DNA from 2 places in the Streptomyces sp. NPDC005141 genome. Region 1 is predicted to be linked to the other one. Evidence: riboswitches for the same ligand, from Rfam matches in the RefSeq annotation. Region 1 holds a riboswitch; the other holds the start of a gene.
What was found. A riboswitch is a leader RNA that binds a small molecule or an ion and turns the genes downstream of it on or off. The one in region 1 is predicted to bind cyclic di-AMP.
Positions count from the first base shown of each region.

Region 2: linked by a shared signal. The riboswitch ahead of ACWD68_RS32240 (transglycosylase family protein) and the one ahead of ACWD68_RS33220 (transglycosylase SLT domain-containing protein) in region 1 are both predicted to bind cyclic di-AMP.

Region 1 covers NZ_JBSFYW010000059.1:7,424-14,940, forward strand. Annotated here, with positions in the region: gene ACWD68_RS33210 (polyprenyl synthetase family protein) at 1-24, opposite strand, end outside; gene ACWD68_RS33215 (CocE/NonD family hydrolase) at 473-2,470, shown strand; cyclic di-AMP (ydaO/yuaA leader) riboswitch at 3,178-3,364, shown strand; gene ACWD68_RS33220 (transglycosylase SLT domain-containing protein) at 3,368-4,135, shown strand; gene ACWD68_RS33225 (HAD family hydrolase) at 4,293-5,102, opposite strand; gene ACWD68_RS33230 (hypothetical protein) at 5,461-6,366, shown strand; gene ACWD68_RS33235 (FAD-dependent oxidoreductase) at 6,553-7,517, opposite strand, start outside.
Region 2 covers NZ_JBSFYW010000055.1:20,136-27,652, reverse strand. Annotated here, with positions in the region: gene ACWD68_RS32265 (NAD(P)/FAD-dependent oxidoreductase) at 1-916, opposite strand, end outside; gene ACWD68_RS32260 (Ppx/GppA phosphatase family protein) at 1,347-2,288, opposite strand; gene ACWD68_RS32255 (DUF501 domain-containing protein) at 2,285-2,875, opposite strand; gene ACWD68_RS32250 (FtsB family cell division protein) at 2,915-3,391, opposite strand; gene eno (phosphopyruvate hydratase) at 3,511-4,797, opposite strand; gene ACWD68_RS32240 (transglycosylase family protein) at 5,146-5,844, opposite strand; cyclic di-AMP (ydaO/yuaA leader) riboswitch at 5,849-6,041, opposite strand; gene ACWD68_RS32235 (LysM peptidoglycan-binding domain-containing protein) at 6,225-7,127, opposite strand; gene ACWD68_RS32230 (cytochrome P450 family protein) at 7,442-7,517, opposite strand, start outside.

The DNA of each region.
Region 1 (7,517 bases):
CCCGAACGGCCCGACGACGGTCACGAGAGGTTCTCCTGTCTGCTGACGATCACATGGCGAACTCGGTCGATCATTCGGTCGATGACACGGTTTGTCGATGTGTCGCTGCCATCACTCAAGTCAGCGTATCCGGTCACGTTTCGATCACCACGAGCGCCCACCGTCCCCCGGCCGACTTCGCTCCGCCAGCAGGTATACGGGAGTACACCCGGAAGGCACACGGGAAGCACCTGCGTGCCCCAACGGCGGGTACCCCGACTCGCGGGCGCCACCCGACCACCGGCGGTATGTTCATGATCAGTAGATATGAACCGATACACGACGACATGCGAAGAAGCACCCGTAAGTGGTGACTGTGTCCTCTGGCTCCACCGAGAACGAGTCCGGCCCGGAGGTGACGGCCCTCATCCCCCGGCCGGGCCGCACGACGCACCCCGTCCTCTGAGATGCACCCCGTCCACTGAGGTGGCTCATGCACATCCGTACGTCCTTCCCCTACGAGACCACTCACGAGGACGTCCTCGTCCCTCTCTCGGACGGCACCCGTCTGTACGCCCGGATCTGGCGCCCGCTGACCGAGGAGCCCGTCCCGGCACTCCTGGAGTACAGCCCGTACCGCCTGACCGACTGGACGGCACCGCGCGACCGGCAGCGCCACCCCTGGTACGCCGGACACGGCTACGCCTCCGTCCGTGTGGACGTGCGCGGCCACGGCAACTCGGAGGGCATGCCGACGGACGAGTACTCCGAGACCGAGCCGGCCGACGGGGTGGAAGTGATCGCATGGCTGGCCGCCCAGCCCTGGTGCACCGGCAGGGTCGGCCTGTTCGGGATCTCCTGGGGCGGCTTCAACTCCCTCCAGATCGCGGCCCGCGCGCCCGAGCCGCTCAAGGCGGTCGTCACGGTCTGCTCGACGGACGACCGCTATGACAACGACGGGCACTACGCCGGAGGTTCCGTCCTCGCCGTCGACACGCACTCCTGGGCGGCCACCCTGCTCGCCTTCGCCGCCCGCCCGCCGGACCCGGTGCATGTGGGCGAGGTGATGTGGCGCGACATGTGGGTGAGGCGGCTGGAGGCGGTCGAGCCCGTCGTCCACACCTGGCTGGCGCACCAGACCCGGGACGCGTACTGGCGGCACGGCAGCGTCCGCGAGGACTACGGCTCGATCCGCGCGGCGGTCCTCGCGGTCGGCGGCTGGCACGACCCGTACCGCGACACGGTGCTGCGCCTGGTGGAGAGCCTGCCGCCGGATCGCGTACGAGGTCTCATCGGTCCCTGGTCACACCAGTACCCGGACCGGGGCCTGCCGCCCGGACCGGCGATCGGCTTCCTCCAGGAGACGCTCCGCTGGTGGGACCACTGGCTCCGGGACGAGGACACGGGCGCGCTCTCCGTCCCCCTCCTGCGCTCGTACGTGATGGACGCGCATCCTCCGGCGACCGTGTACGGGGAACTCCCCGGCCGCTGGGTCGGTGACCCGGCCTGGCCCTCACCCTCGGTGACCCCGATCACGTACGCGCTCCAGGGCACCCCGGTGCCGGTGCGGTCCCCGCAGCACACGGGGGTCGACGCGGGCCGCTTCTTCCCCCTCGGCAACGACGCCGACCTGCCGCCGGACCAGCGGGAGGAGGACGCCCGGTCGACCTGCTTCGAGTTCGAGGTACCGGCGGAGACCTGGGTGCTGGGCCGCCCGCGGGTCGATCTGCGGCTGACGCCCGCGTCGCCCAGGGGCCAGGTGATCGCCCGTCTCTGCGACGTGGCCCCCGACGGAGCGTCCACGCTCGTCACCCGAGGCGCCCTGAACCTGTCGGCGCGCCGAGGCCTCGACCGGACGGTTCCGGCGGAACCCGGCACCACGGAGAACGTGGCGTTCGACCTGAACGGCATCGGCTACGCGTTCCCGGCGGGCCACCGCATCCGCCTGAGCGTCTCCTCGACCTACTGGCCCTGGATCTGGCCCCAGCCGGGCTCGGAGGCGGGCTTCACCCTCGACCCCATCGGCAGCTCCCTCGAACTCCCCGTACGGACAAGGGAGTCGGACCTCTCCATCACCTTCGGGGAACCGGAGGAGGCGGAGCCCCTCGGCGTGGCCGTCTCCGAGACACTGGACGAACCCCGTCCGGAACGCCTGGTCCTGCGTGACGTGGCCGCGGACACCTGGCGCCTGGAGGTGGACCCGTGCCTCGGCGGCACCCGCGCGTATCCCGACGGCCTCGAATGCACGGAGGACGCCCGGGAGACGTACACGATCGACGCGTCCGACCCGCTGTCCGCCCACGCCCGCTCGACCTGGTCGATCCGTCTGCACCGCCCGGACCTGCCGTGGGACGCCCGCGTCGAGACGGCCTCCACCATCAGCTGCGACGCGCAGGATTTCATCACGTCCGACGAGGTCGTCTGCAAGGACGGTGACGAGGTCGTCTTCCACCGGACCTGGGAGAAGAGAATCCCGCGCACAACCGGCTGACCTCGGGCCGCACGGGGGCGGGAGCCCACGCCCGTACCGTCGGCCGACAGGGCTCGCGGGAGCGGGAGTTCACCCCTGAGGACCACTGACGCGCCGCGCGTCCCGAGCCGGACGCGCCGTTCGTCCCGGCCCCGGAAGCGCTGCTCGTCCCGGCCCCGGAAGCGCTGCCCGTCCCAGCCCCGGACGCGCCGCCCGTCCCGGCCCGGTCCGCCCGGCGTCCCGACGCCGGCATCCGGCGCATGCGCCGAACACCCGCGCCACGGGCCGCACTTCACCCCGCGCTCGCCCCGGCTCGGCCCACGCCCGGCCTGGTCCGACCCACGGCCGTCGCGGCCCGGCCTGCGCCGGGCCCGCACCTCGGCCCGGCACGGGGCACTTCCCTCGCGATCCTCACGGCCCGAATCCCTCTGCCTGGGGGTTCTCTTGCCGCCCTCCGGGAACGCGGCGCCCTTGATCGCCGGAAGCACAATGCCCGAGTTGCCCGGCATGCCGCCTTGATGACCCTTGGTCTCGTGAATTGAGTCACGCGAGAGCCCGGGCGTCACCCCACCCCATCACCCCGCCAACCCATTTGCTAAAGGCAAGTTGAGGATTCAATTCCGCTCTAATCGGACGTTTCCCCCTCGCCCCAAACAGGCGAAATCGATCTTCACGACCAAATCCGGCCTTGTTCCGGACATGTGCTCTCGCATACGTTCTCGTCGATCCCGGGCGGATCGCCGAATCCTGCCGCCGCCCGGCTACCCACCCACGCACGGCAGGAGCGGGGGACCCACAGGTAAGCCGCCGATCCGGACACCGGACCGGCTAGGGGTGAAGCCGCGCCCATAACGCGGCCGGGCATCTCCCGCCCGAACCCGACAGCTCACCTCGCAGGCGTCGGAGAGGACATTCGTCATGCCCGCACGAGGCAAGCACCGCCGCACGAAGACCAACGTCATCACCCGGGGCATGATCGCCGCCGGAACGGGCGGCATCGCCCTCGCCCTGCCGCTCGTGAGCGCGACCGGCGCCCACGCGGCGACCCCGGCTCAGGCCCCCCAGCTCACGAAGGCCGCCAAGACCGCCGTGGTCCCCAACGTCCAGCTCATCACCTACAAGGTGGTCGCGGGCGACACCCTGTCCAAGGTGGCGCAGAAGCACCCCGAGAGCGGCGGCTGGAAGAAGCTGTACAAGGCGAACCGCGCGGTCATCGGCGACAACCCCGCCCTGATCCGCCCGGGCCTGAAGCTCACCGTGGGCACGAAGACGCTGAAGTCGACGGCGGTCAAGACGGCGAAGGCGACCCCGGCCGTCGCCAAGTCCTCCGCGACCACCGCCACCCAGGCGTCCGCCAAGACGTACACGAACAACCTCGACGGCTGGATCAAGGAATCCCTGGACATCATGGCGGAGAAGGGCATCCCGGGCAGCTATGACGGCATCTACCGCAACGTGATGCGCGAGTCCTCCGGCAACCCGCTGGCCATCAACAACTGGGACTCCAACGCCGTCGCGGGCACCCCCTCCAAAGGTCTGCTCCAGGTCATCGACCCCACGTTCCGGGCCTTCCACGTCCCCGGCACGTCGATGGACCCCTACGACCCGGTCGCGAACATCACCGCGGCCTGCAACTACGCGGCCAAGACCTACGGCTCCATCGACAACGTCAACGGCGCCTACTGATCACACCCTCACCATCACCCGCCGGCGGCACCTTCTCGGTCCGCCGGCGGGCGCGTTGCCTGTCGAGTTCCTCGCCTGACCGATCCCTGGAACAGGCAGACCCCCTGAAGCAGGTGGATCCTGAAGCAGACGGCTCCCTGCAACAGGCAACCGGTCCCTAGAAGCCGAAGAGGCGTTCCAGGACGACCGCGATTCCGTCGTCCTCGTTCGACAGGGTGACCTCGTCGGCCACCGCCTTGAGTTCCGGATGGGCGTTGGCCATCGCCACACCACGGGCGGCCCAGTCGAACATCGGGATGTCATTGGGCATGTCGCCGAAAGCGAGCGTCGCGCCCGGAGTGAGGCCGAGGTGCGCCGCCGCGAGAGCGAGGCCCGTCGCCTTGGTCACCCCGCATGGCTGGAGTTCGACGGTGCCCGGCCCGGACATGGTGACCGTCGCCAGCGAACCGACCACGCCCCGCGCCGCGGACGCCAACTCGTCGTCGGACAAGGACGGGTGACGGAGCAGCACCTTGCTGATCGGCTCCGACCAGAGGTCGTCCCGTCGCCGCACCCGCACCGCCGGCAGGGTCGGATGCGGCATCACATATCCCGGCTCGATGAGCGTCAGACCGTCCACGCCGTCCTGGTCCACCGCCGCGTACAGCAGCCCGACCTCCGCCTCGATCTTGCCGAGCGCCGTCTCCGCCAGTTCCCTGTCCAGGGTCACCGACCACAGCATCCGGTCCGCCCCGGCGTCGTACAACTGGGCCCCCTGTCCGCACACCGCCAGCCCCTCACCCCCGAGTTCGTCGAGGAGCGGTCGCACGCGCGGCGCGGGGCGGCCCGTCACCACGAGGTGCTGGGCACCCGCCTGGGCCACCTTCGCCAACGCGGCCCGCGACCGGTCGGAGAGGGTGTCGTCGCCGCGCAGCAGCGTTCCGTCCAGGTCAGTGGCGATGAGTGAATATGCAGTCGGAGCGGCCATGATCCGAAGAATACGGATCGAACGACTCATCGGCCCGGCGTGAACCGGACGACGTCCGGTATCCCGTCAGCAACGCCGTTCACCGTACGGTGGTTAGCGCGTTGCGACCGCTTCGGATCATGCAAGGTCCACTTCCGCCCACACCGACTTTCCCGCACATGACCCATCACAACACCCCAACACCCCACCGGCGCACGGCAGCAGGCCGACCCGACGACGCGCACACCATTCCAGGAATCGCCGACCACCATCGACAAGTCCGGGGAGAGCAATGTCCCTTGAGCCCTCAGCGCGGGTTCCTCGCCCTTCCGGCGCGGTGACCCCCTTCCGGCAACACCTCCGCAGCGCTGCCGAAGCCGTGATCCGGCGCTTCCCCGAATCCCTCCGGTCCGAGATCTACACCCTGTCCTTCCGGATCTGGCGGATCGACGGCGACGACCGCCACCCGTACGTGGCCATCGGCTACAACACCGAGACCCAGTACGAGCGGGAGACCTACCCGGAGGACCCGGGCGAGGCCCGCTGGAACTACGCCCTGTGGCTGCTGGACGGCTTCGAGATGCTGGGCAACATCCCCGAAGACCCTGCCGGAAGTCCTCTCTACGTGGACGAGGTCAAAGAAATGGGGATCTGGTTCGACGGTGACCACGACCTCCTCACCATGGATCTTCCGGAGGAAGAGGAGGACGAACTGGACGCCAGGTCCGACCTTCTCCGGCTCCACTTCTACGACGCCGTCATCGACCTCGCCCGCCACCTCCACGCCACGGGCCACTTGGTGGAGATCTTCGGCCGCGCCCTCCCCGTCGTCGTCTTCGACATGGACTGCCCGGGGTGGGAGATCGAGGCCACCCGGGCCGCCAACCCACCCGAGCAGATTGCGGACTTCATGGCCTGGCAACAGGGCGCCATCTACGAGAGCGCGCCGAGAACGGAGGAATTCCTGATCCTTCTCGACGCGGAGTGGCTCGACTACTTCCGTGCCATGACCAACGTACTCGTGACCCGCTTCGGCATCCCCCACGCGGAGTCCGTCGCCAGGATCAACGAACGCTACGCGGCGGCGGAGCTCAAGCCCATGGGAGAGGACCTGCTGGGGCACGAACTCCCCGAGTTCTGGGCGTACGGCCTCTACTTCGAACCCGACTCCAGGGGCATGCTGCCCTCGGGCTCCCCCGAATCCGACGGCGACCTCCACGCGTGGGCCGTTCGCCCCGCCCCACCCCGCGACTCGGCCGCCTGGACCCTCCCGGAGGAGCGCTGACGGAAGAGCACTGATCGAAGAGCACTGACGGAGGAGCACTGACGACTGAGGCGGCCGGCTCGGCGGCCGGACGCAGCCCCTCGGCCCCGGTCGGCGGCCGCCCGCACCGCCGACCACCCGCACCGCCGGTGATCATCACCGTCGGCTGTCATCACCACCGACCACCGCGCCCTCGGCTGCCATCCCTCACCCGTGTGCGGCCACCAGATGCCTGGTCAACCGCGGTGAGGCGAACTCCGTCCCGCACACGAACCGCATCACCGGTCCGTACGAGGCCGCCGCCGGCAGCCCTGTGAAGTACAGCCCGGGCGCGGAGGACCGATAGCCGGCACCGAGCTTCGGTGTACCGCGGCTCACCGCCAGCTCCGCGCGGAGCTCGTGCCCGAGGAAGCCCATCGCGGCGATGTCGACGCGGTAGCCGGTCGCGGCGATGACGTGATCGGCGGACAGCTCGTCCACCCGGCCGCCGTGGGGCTGCACGGTGAGGACGGGTGCGCCGTCGGTGACGGCGGCACGGACGATCCGCCGGACCTCATGGACCGCGACCTTGCCCTCGAAACGGTCCCGGAGCCACCAGGCGCCGAGGGGACCGAGCACACGGCGGACCAGGTAGTGCCGGGCCTGGGCGGGCAGATAGCGGTAGGGCTGCGGGTAGTAGCTGAGCGCCCACAGGGACCAGGCGCGCCCGAACGGCGACTCGGGGCGCAACTTGGGCTGGTTCCACGGCGGCGCTCCGAAGTCGACGGCACCCTTGCCCCGGGACACCACCCGCACCTGCGCGCCGGCCTCCGCCGCGAGCGCCGCCGTCTCCAGAGCGGACTGCCCCGCGCCGACGATTATCAGCTCCTTGCCGGAGAAGCGGCTCAGGTCGTGCTGCTGCGAGCTGTGCGAGACCGGGCCGGTCGGCGTGGGTCCGTCGGGCGCCGCACCCGCGAGCTCGGGAGGCAGATGAGCGAGCCCGGACAGTCCGGTGGCCACCACGACCGCCCGCGCGGTGAACGACTCTCCCGAATCCAGCTTGAGTTCGAACCCGTCGGACCGGCCGGCCCCCTCCCGGCCGCCCTTCCGGTCGATCGACACGACCCGCACACGCTCCAGCTCGGGCACGAGCTTCTGCTGGAACCACTCCCCGTACGCGATGAACGTCTCGA
Region 2 (7,517 bases), on a different contig from region 1:
CCGCGGCCCAGATGTAGTCCGTGCCCTGCACCTGGAGGGTGGTCTGGGTGTCCACGTGACCACGCGGGCCGAGCGGCAGACCGAAGCGGGCGAGGACGGGGTTCGGCTTGACGCCGGCCGTCCAGACGATCGTGTTGGAGTCGACCTCGAGGCCGTTCTTCAGCACCACGTGACCGTCGACGCAGGAGTCCATGGAGGTGGAGAGGTAGATCTCCACACCGCGGCTCTCCAGGTGCTCCTTGCCGTACTGGCCGAGCTTGGGGCCGACCTCGGGAAGGATCTTGTCCGCGGCGTCGACGAGGATGAAGCGCATGTCCTCACGGGACACGCTGCTGTAGTACTTGGCCGCGTCCCGGGCCATGTCCTCGACCTCGCCGATGGTCTCGGCGCCGGCGAAGCCGCCACCCACGAAGACGAAGGTCAGCGCCTTGCGGCGGACATCCTCGTCCGTGGTGGAGTCGGCCTTGTCGAGCTGCTCGAGGACGTGGTTGCGCAGGCCGATGGCCTCCTCGATGCCCTTCATGCCGATGCCCTGCTCGGCGAGGCCGGGGATCGGGAAGGTGCGGGAGACCGCGCCCATCGCGATGACGAGATAGTCGAAAGGCAGCTCGTACGCCTCGCCCACGAGGGGGGCGATCGTGGCGACCTTGCGGTCCTGGTCGATCGTGGTGACCCGGCCCGTGAGGACCTCCGCCTTGGGAAGTACGCGTCGCAGCGGGACGACGACATGCCGCGGGGAGATGCTGCCTGCGGCGGCTTCGGGGAGGAAGGGCTGGTAGGTCATGTACGACCGGGGGTCGACGACCGTGACGGTCGCCTCTCCGTAGCGCATCTGCTTGAGGATGCGCCGAGCTGCGTACAGGCCTACGTACCCACCGCCTACTACGAGGATCCTGGGACGCTCCGTGGTGCTCATGCCATCGAGTATCCACCCGCTCAGGGGGGGTCGCTCGTGCGCCCCTTCACAAGCTCGGGCAGGGGCTCTGCTACACTCCGCCGCCCACGTGATCGAGGTCATGATGACCGGGGGGAACCACCGTACGGTTCGTACCGTTGTCAACACCGCGTGAGCTGCGGTCCAACCCGTTCGGCCCAGTGGACCACACCCTTGATCCACCGCCCGGAAACACGGCCGCAACGCTCCGTCGAGCATGCTCCCGGACCGCCAGGGCCCCATGGAAGGGCCCAAGTGGCCCCTTCCTCGCCCAGCAGGGCCCTTTTCCTTGTGAAGAACTTCACGAAGTTCCTCGCGAGGCCCGATCGAGGGGGTTCCGCGACCCCCTCGGGCGCGCTCATACGTTATCCGACCTGCTCAGCCGAGGCTACTGATCGGTAGCGAACGAGAGCTAGGCCACCGACCACGCGATGCCGTCGAGGATGTCGTGCTCGCTCACGACGACCTCCCGGGCTCCGGTCCGCTCCATGATCGAGAGCAGTACGAGCGCACCCGCGGCGATCACGTCGACGCGCCCCGGATGCAGGGAGGGGACCGCCGCGCGCTCGGCGTGGGTGGAGCGCAGCAGCCATTCGGTGATCTCGCGGACCCGGTCGACCGAGACCCGGGAGTGGTGGATCCTCGCGGAGTCGTACGCGTCGAGCTCCAGCGCGATCGCCGCGATCGTGGTGACCGAGCCGGCCAGCCCCACCAGCGTCCGCGCCTCGCGCAGCGGGACCGTCTCCCCGGCGAGGTCGAGGGCCGCCTCGATGTCGGCGCGCATGGCCGCGATCTGCTCCGCGGTGGGCGGGTCGGTCACGGCACCGTCGTGCACGAGGTGCCGTTCCGTCATCCGTACGCAGCCGATGTCCACGGAGCGTGCCGCGTCCACCCGGTCGGCCCCGACGACGAACTCGGTCGAACCGCCGCCGATGTCCACCACCAGGTAGGGCCTGGCCAGGTCGTCCCGACCGGTCAGCTCCTTGGTCGCCCCGGTGAAGGAGAACTCCGCCTCCTGGTCACCGGTGATGACCTCCGGCTCGACGCCGAGGATGTCCAGCACCCCGCGCACGAACTCGTCCCGGTTCTCCGCGTCCCGGGAGGCGGAGGTGGCCACGAACCGCAGCCGCTCGGCGCCGTGCTCCTTGACGACCGCCGCGTACTCACGGCACGCGGCGAACGTCCGCTCCAGCGCCTCCGGCGCCAGCCGCCCCGTCCGGTCGACGCCCTGGCCGAGCCGCACGATGATCATCCTGCGGTCCAGCTCGACGAGTTCCCCGGTCCGCGGGTCCGCGTCCGCGACGAGGAGCCGGATCGAGTTCGTACCGCAGTCGACGGCGGCGACCCGGGTCACTGCCCCTCACCCCGCACGACGTCCTGCGCGGCGTCCCCGGCGTCCTGCGCCTCGCTCTTCGAGCCGCCTTCCGCCGGGAGTGTCACGCACGCCCCCTTGCGCCACCATTCCGGCAGCATCGCGATCGCCTCGTCGCCGAGCGGGTTCACGCCCGGCCCCGCGGCCAGCGAGTGGGCGACCAGGACGTGCAGGCACTTCACCCGGTCCGGCATGCCGCCCGCGCTCGGGAAGCCCGCCAGGACCTCGATGGCGTCACGGCGCGCGATGTAGTCCTCGTGGGCGGCGCGGTAGGCCGCGGCCAGTTCGGGGTCGGTGGCCAGCCGGTCGGTCATCTCCTTCATGACCCCGTTGGCCTCCAGCGTCCCGATCGCCGACGCGGCCCGCGGGCACGTCAGGTAGTACGTGGTCGGGAACGGCGTCCCGTCGGGGAGGCGGGGGGCCGTCTCCACCACGTCCGGCTGACCGCAGGGGCAGCGGTGCACGATCGCGCGCAGCCCGCGCGGCGGCCGGCCGAGCTGCTGCTTGAAGGCCTCGACGTCGGCGTCGGTGGGCTCGGTGCGCGGGGTGGTGGGCGGTGGCGTTTCCATGCCGTGAGTCACGTGTCTTTCTGGTCAGTTCATGGGTCGTCACTGGTCGGCGGCGTCGGACTTGTCCACGCCGTCCCAGACATTGGTGTACCAGGGGCGGTCGGTGGTGCCCTTGTCGGCGCGGGCCTGCTTCGCCGCGTCCGGGTCGATCACGACGTAGCCGGTCTCACCGGGCATCACGTAGTGCAGCCGCTGCCGGATCTGCTGCTCGGCGTACGCGTCGTCCTGCCAGCGCGCCTTGAGGTCGCGCAGCTGCTCGACCCGCTGCCGGGCCTGCTCCCGCTGCCGCTCCAGGTCGGCGACCTCGGCGCGCTGGGAGACGTACTGCCGCATCGGGTACGCGAGGGCGACGATCAGGGAGCACAGGACCAGGGCCAGCAGCGCGGCCCGGCCGGTCAGCCGGGAGCGGCGGGCTTGCCGTTTGGTCTGGGAGCGGTAGACACGGGCCGCCGTCTGCTCGCCGAGCAGCTTCAGCCTGGTCGAGGTGGAGAACCGGTCCCGGTCCTTCACGGCCATGAGTCCCGCCTCCCCAGTACTGGCCCGTCGGTGCGGGCCCGTCACGTGCGTACGTCCCCGCACACGGTACGGGACCGAGTACGGGGACGTACGGACGACGCTTCCTGAGCCTTGAGGGCTCAGTCCTTGAAGCGGGGGAACGCCGAGCGACCGGCGTACACCGCGGCGTCGTCGAGGATCTCCTCGATGCGCAGCAGCTGGTTGTACTTGGCGACGCGCTCGGAGCGGGCCGGGGCGCCGGTCTTGATCTGGCCGCAGTTGGTGGCGACGGCCAGGTCGGCGATGGTGACGTCCTCGGTCTCGCCGGAGCGGTGGGACATCATGCACTTGAAGCCGCTGCGCTGGGCCATCTCGACGGCGTCCAGGGTCTCGGTCAGCGAACCGATCTGGTTGACCTTGACGAGCAGCGCGTTGGCGGCGCCTTCCTCGATGCCGCGGGCCAGACGCTCCGGGTTGGTGACGAAGAGGTCGTCGCCGACGATCTGGACCTTGTCACCGAGCTTGTCGGTGAGGACCTTCCAGCCGGCCCAGTCGTCCTCGAAGAGCGGGTCCTCGATGGAGACGAGCGGGTACGCCGCCACGAGCTCCTCGTAGTACTCGGTCATCTCGGCGGCCGAGCGGGACTTGCCCTCGAACTCGTACTTGCCGTCCTTGTAGAACTCGGACGCGGCGACGTCGAGGGCGAGCCCGATCTGCTCGCCGGGGACGTAACCGGCCTGCTTGATGGCCTCGAGGATGAGGTCGAGCGCGGCGCGGTTGGAGTCCAGGTTCGGGGCGAAGCCGCCCTCGTCGCCGAGGCCGGTGGACAGGCCCTTGGACTTCAGGACGGACTTGAGGGTGTGGTAGACCTCGGTGCCCCAGCGCAGGGCCTCGGAGAAGGACTCCGCGCCGATCGGGGCGATCATGAACTCCTGGATGTCCACGTTCGAGTCGGCGTGCGAGCCGCCGTTCAGGATGTTCATCATCGGAACGGGCAGCAGGTGCGCGTTCGGGCCGCCCAGGTAGCGGAAGAGCGGCAGGTCGGACGCCTCGGAAGCGGCGTGCGCGACGGCGAGCGAGACGCCGAGGATGGCGTTGGCGCCGAGCGAGCCCTTGTTGTCGGTGGCGTCCAGGTCGAACATCGCCTGGTCGATCAGGCGCTGCTCGGTGGCGTCGTAGCCGACGAGCTCCGGGCCGATCTGCTCGATGACGGCGAGGACGGCCTTCTCGACACCCTTGCCCTGGTAGCGGTTCGGGTCACCGTCGCGGAGCTCGATGGCTTCGAAGGCGCCGGTGGAAGCGCCGGACGGAACGGCGGCACGACCCGTGCTGCCGTCGTCGAGGCCGACCTCGACCTCGACCGTGGGGTTGCCTCGGGAGTCCAGGATTTCCCGGGCTACGACGACGTCGATGGACGGCACGAGCATCTCCTTCTGGGATGTGACGCGGGTACGCAGGACTTGCCAGCCCTGCGGGATGAGCCTAACCGGCCCGGGGGGATCGGCCAGCCGATCGACCACCCTTTGGGCAGAACTGAGGGTACATATTGTTCCTGAACGGAACAAAAAAAGAAATGAAAAACCCCGCTCCGGTGCATGCGGGGGAACAAGCACCGGAGCGGGGAGCCCGTGGGGACGGGGACCCTCACCGGGCCTTCCACATGGAGGCCCGGCCTGTGAGGGGAGCTGTCATTCAGCGCGGGTGAGGCTGCGCGCGGCCGGGATGCGGTCGCCGTCCGCCGAGGGCGACCACGTCGGGCCGGTACGCGGCCACGCTCAGCCGAGGTGCAGCTGCTGGCCCGGGTAGATGAAGTCGGCGTCGGCGACGATGTCCTTGTTCAGCTTGAACAGCTTCTGCCAGCCACCCCTGACGTGCTTCTTCTCGGCGATCGAGCTGAGGGTGTCACCCTTGACGACCTTGTACTCGCCGTCACCCTTCTTGACCTTCTTGCCGGTCGGGGTGGTGACGGTCTTCTGGGCGGCCGGACGCTCCGAGGAACGGGAGGCGGGCTGCTCCGTCGTACGGGTGGTGGTGCCCTGCGAGGCGCTCGACGAGGAGGAACCGGAGGGGGTCGACGGGGTCGAGGTGCCACCGCTGTACGCGGCGCTCGACAGTCCGGTGCCGCAGGTCGGCCAGGCGCCCTTGCCCTGCGCGGCGAGGACCTTCTCGCCGATGGTGATCTGCTGCGACTTCGACGCCTGGTCGGCGGTGGAGGCGTAGGCGGTGCCGCCGTACGCGGCCCAGGTGGAGGACGAGAACTGCAGGCCGCCGTAGTAGCCGTTGCCGGTGTTGATCGACCAGTTGCCGCCGGACTCGCACTGGGCGACGGCGTCCCACTCGGAGGCGGTGGCGGCGGAGGCGTTGCCGGCCGCCATCAGCGGAGCGGCGATGGCGACACCGGTGACACCGGCGAGCGTGGCGACGCGGGTGGCCTTGTTCGGACGGCGGTGCTTGCCCTTGCTGGAAAACAGCATGGAGTGATCCCCTCACCGACGCCTGCGAGGTGAGCTGTCGGGTTCGGGCCGGTTGAGTTGCCCGGCCGCGTGTCTTCGGCCCCGTCTCCGGGACGTCCGACACGCGACTTAACCCCAAGCCGTTCCGGGTGTCTCTCAACTCCCGGACGCGGCGCTTACCTTGGGTCCCCCGCTCCTGCCTACGGCGCATGACGCGACGACTGTTCCCGTACGGCCGCTGGCAGGATTCGGCGTTGTGACCGTCGGGGCCCGCTGTGGCGAGCGGTCACGACCGTAAGCAGTCGATCGGCGGATTTTCAAAGACGATCAGGGCTTCTGAGACCCATCTCTCACTCGCGCCAAACCGGACATTCCACAGCGAACCGTGACGTGAACTCCCGCTACTTTTCGACCGTTTCGGTAGTAACAGACAGGCTCTGACCGGGAACGATGAGGTCGGGATCGGCGCCGACCGTGTCCTCGTTCACGACGTACAGATCGGCCCATCCGCCCTCGAGGTCAAGGGCGTCGGCGATGCTCCAGAGGTTGTCCCCGGTGCGCACGACGTACGCGTCGTCCGCGGTGTCGCGCGAGGCGCTCGAGCCGCGCGAGGCGTGCCGCCCGGCGGCGCTGTCGGTACGGTCGCCGGCCGCGTCGTCCACCGCGTCCTCGTCGGCGCTGCCGCCGCGGTGCCGTCCGGCACTGGCGCTCGCGTCGTCGGAGGCATCCGAAGAGGTGCCGTTCTGCCCCGACTTGTCCGACTCGCCACCCTTGGCGGTCGCCTTGTCCGAGCTACCGGAACCCTTCGAAGCGCCGGACTTCGCGGTGTCGTCGGTCACGTCGGAGGAGTCGCCCTTCTCGGACGAACCGGACGAGGTGGAGGAAGGAGACGAGTTTGGCGAAGTCGACAATCCGGACGAAACGGAGCCACTCGAGTCGCTCCCGCCGGCCGACGAGTCTCCGGCCAGGCCCGTGTCGACATGGACCTCGCCCGAGTCCGCGCTGAGCCCGGAGAGCGGTCCGCAGGTCGGCCAGGCCGCGAGCCCCTGGTCGTCGAGCACCTTCTCGGCCACGGCTATCTGCTGCGAACGGCTGGCCTGGTCGGCTCTCGGGGCGTACTCGAGACCGCCGTGCGCTTCCCAGTCGTCCTGGGTCACCTGGAGCCCGCCGTAGTACCCGTTGCCGTTGTCGGCGCTCCACGCGCCGCCGCTCTCGCACTGTGCCACCCGGTCCCAGGTGGTTCCGTCGGCCGCGCTCGCACTCGTCGCGCCGAGCAACGGGATGGCGATCGCCGATCCGGTCACCCCTGCGGCGACAATGAGGGCCGGGGCCTGACGGGGGCGACGGTGACGGCCGTTCCCGGAGAGCATGCGGAAGCCTTTCGCGTGACAGCAGGGGACTACGGGCGCCCTGCGAAGTAAGAAGCGCAGGTGCCGCGTTGATGGGTGAACGTAGCCGGACTCGAACGCTTGTCACAAGTCGATGCAGTACAGATCACGTGAAGATCACAGATTTGATGGATCGTCATGTTCCGGTAGCCGGAAGGGCTCTCTTTCCGGTATTCGGAAGAACCCCTTCGACAGGGGTGGCGAAGGGTCGCCGATGAACCGATCAAGAACTATTTGACCGGGGTGAACTCCACCGGAAGCATGCGCAACCCACGCATAATGAGTCCTCCCCGCCAGCGCAAATCG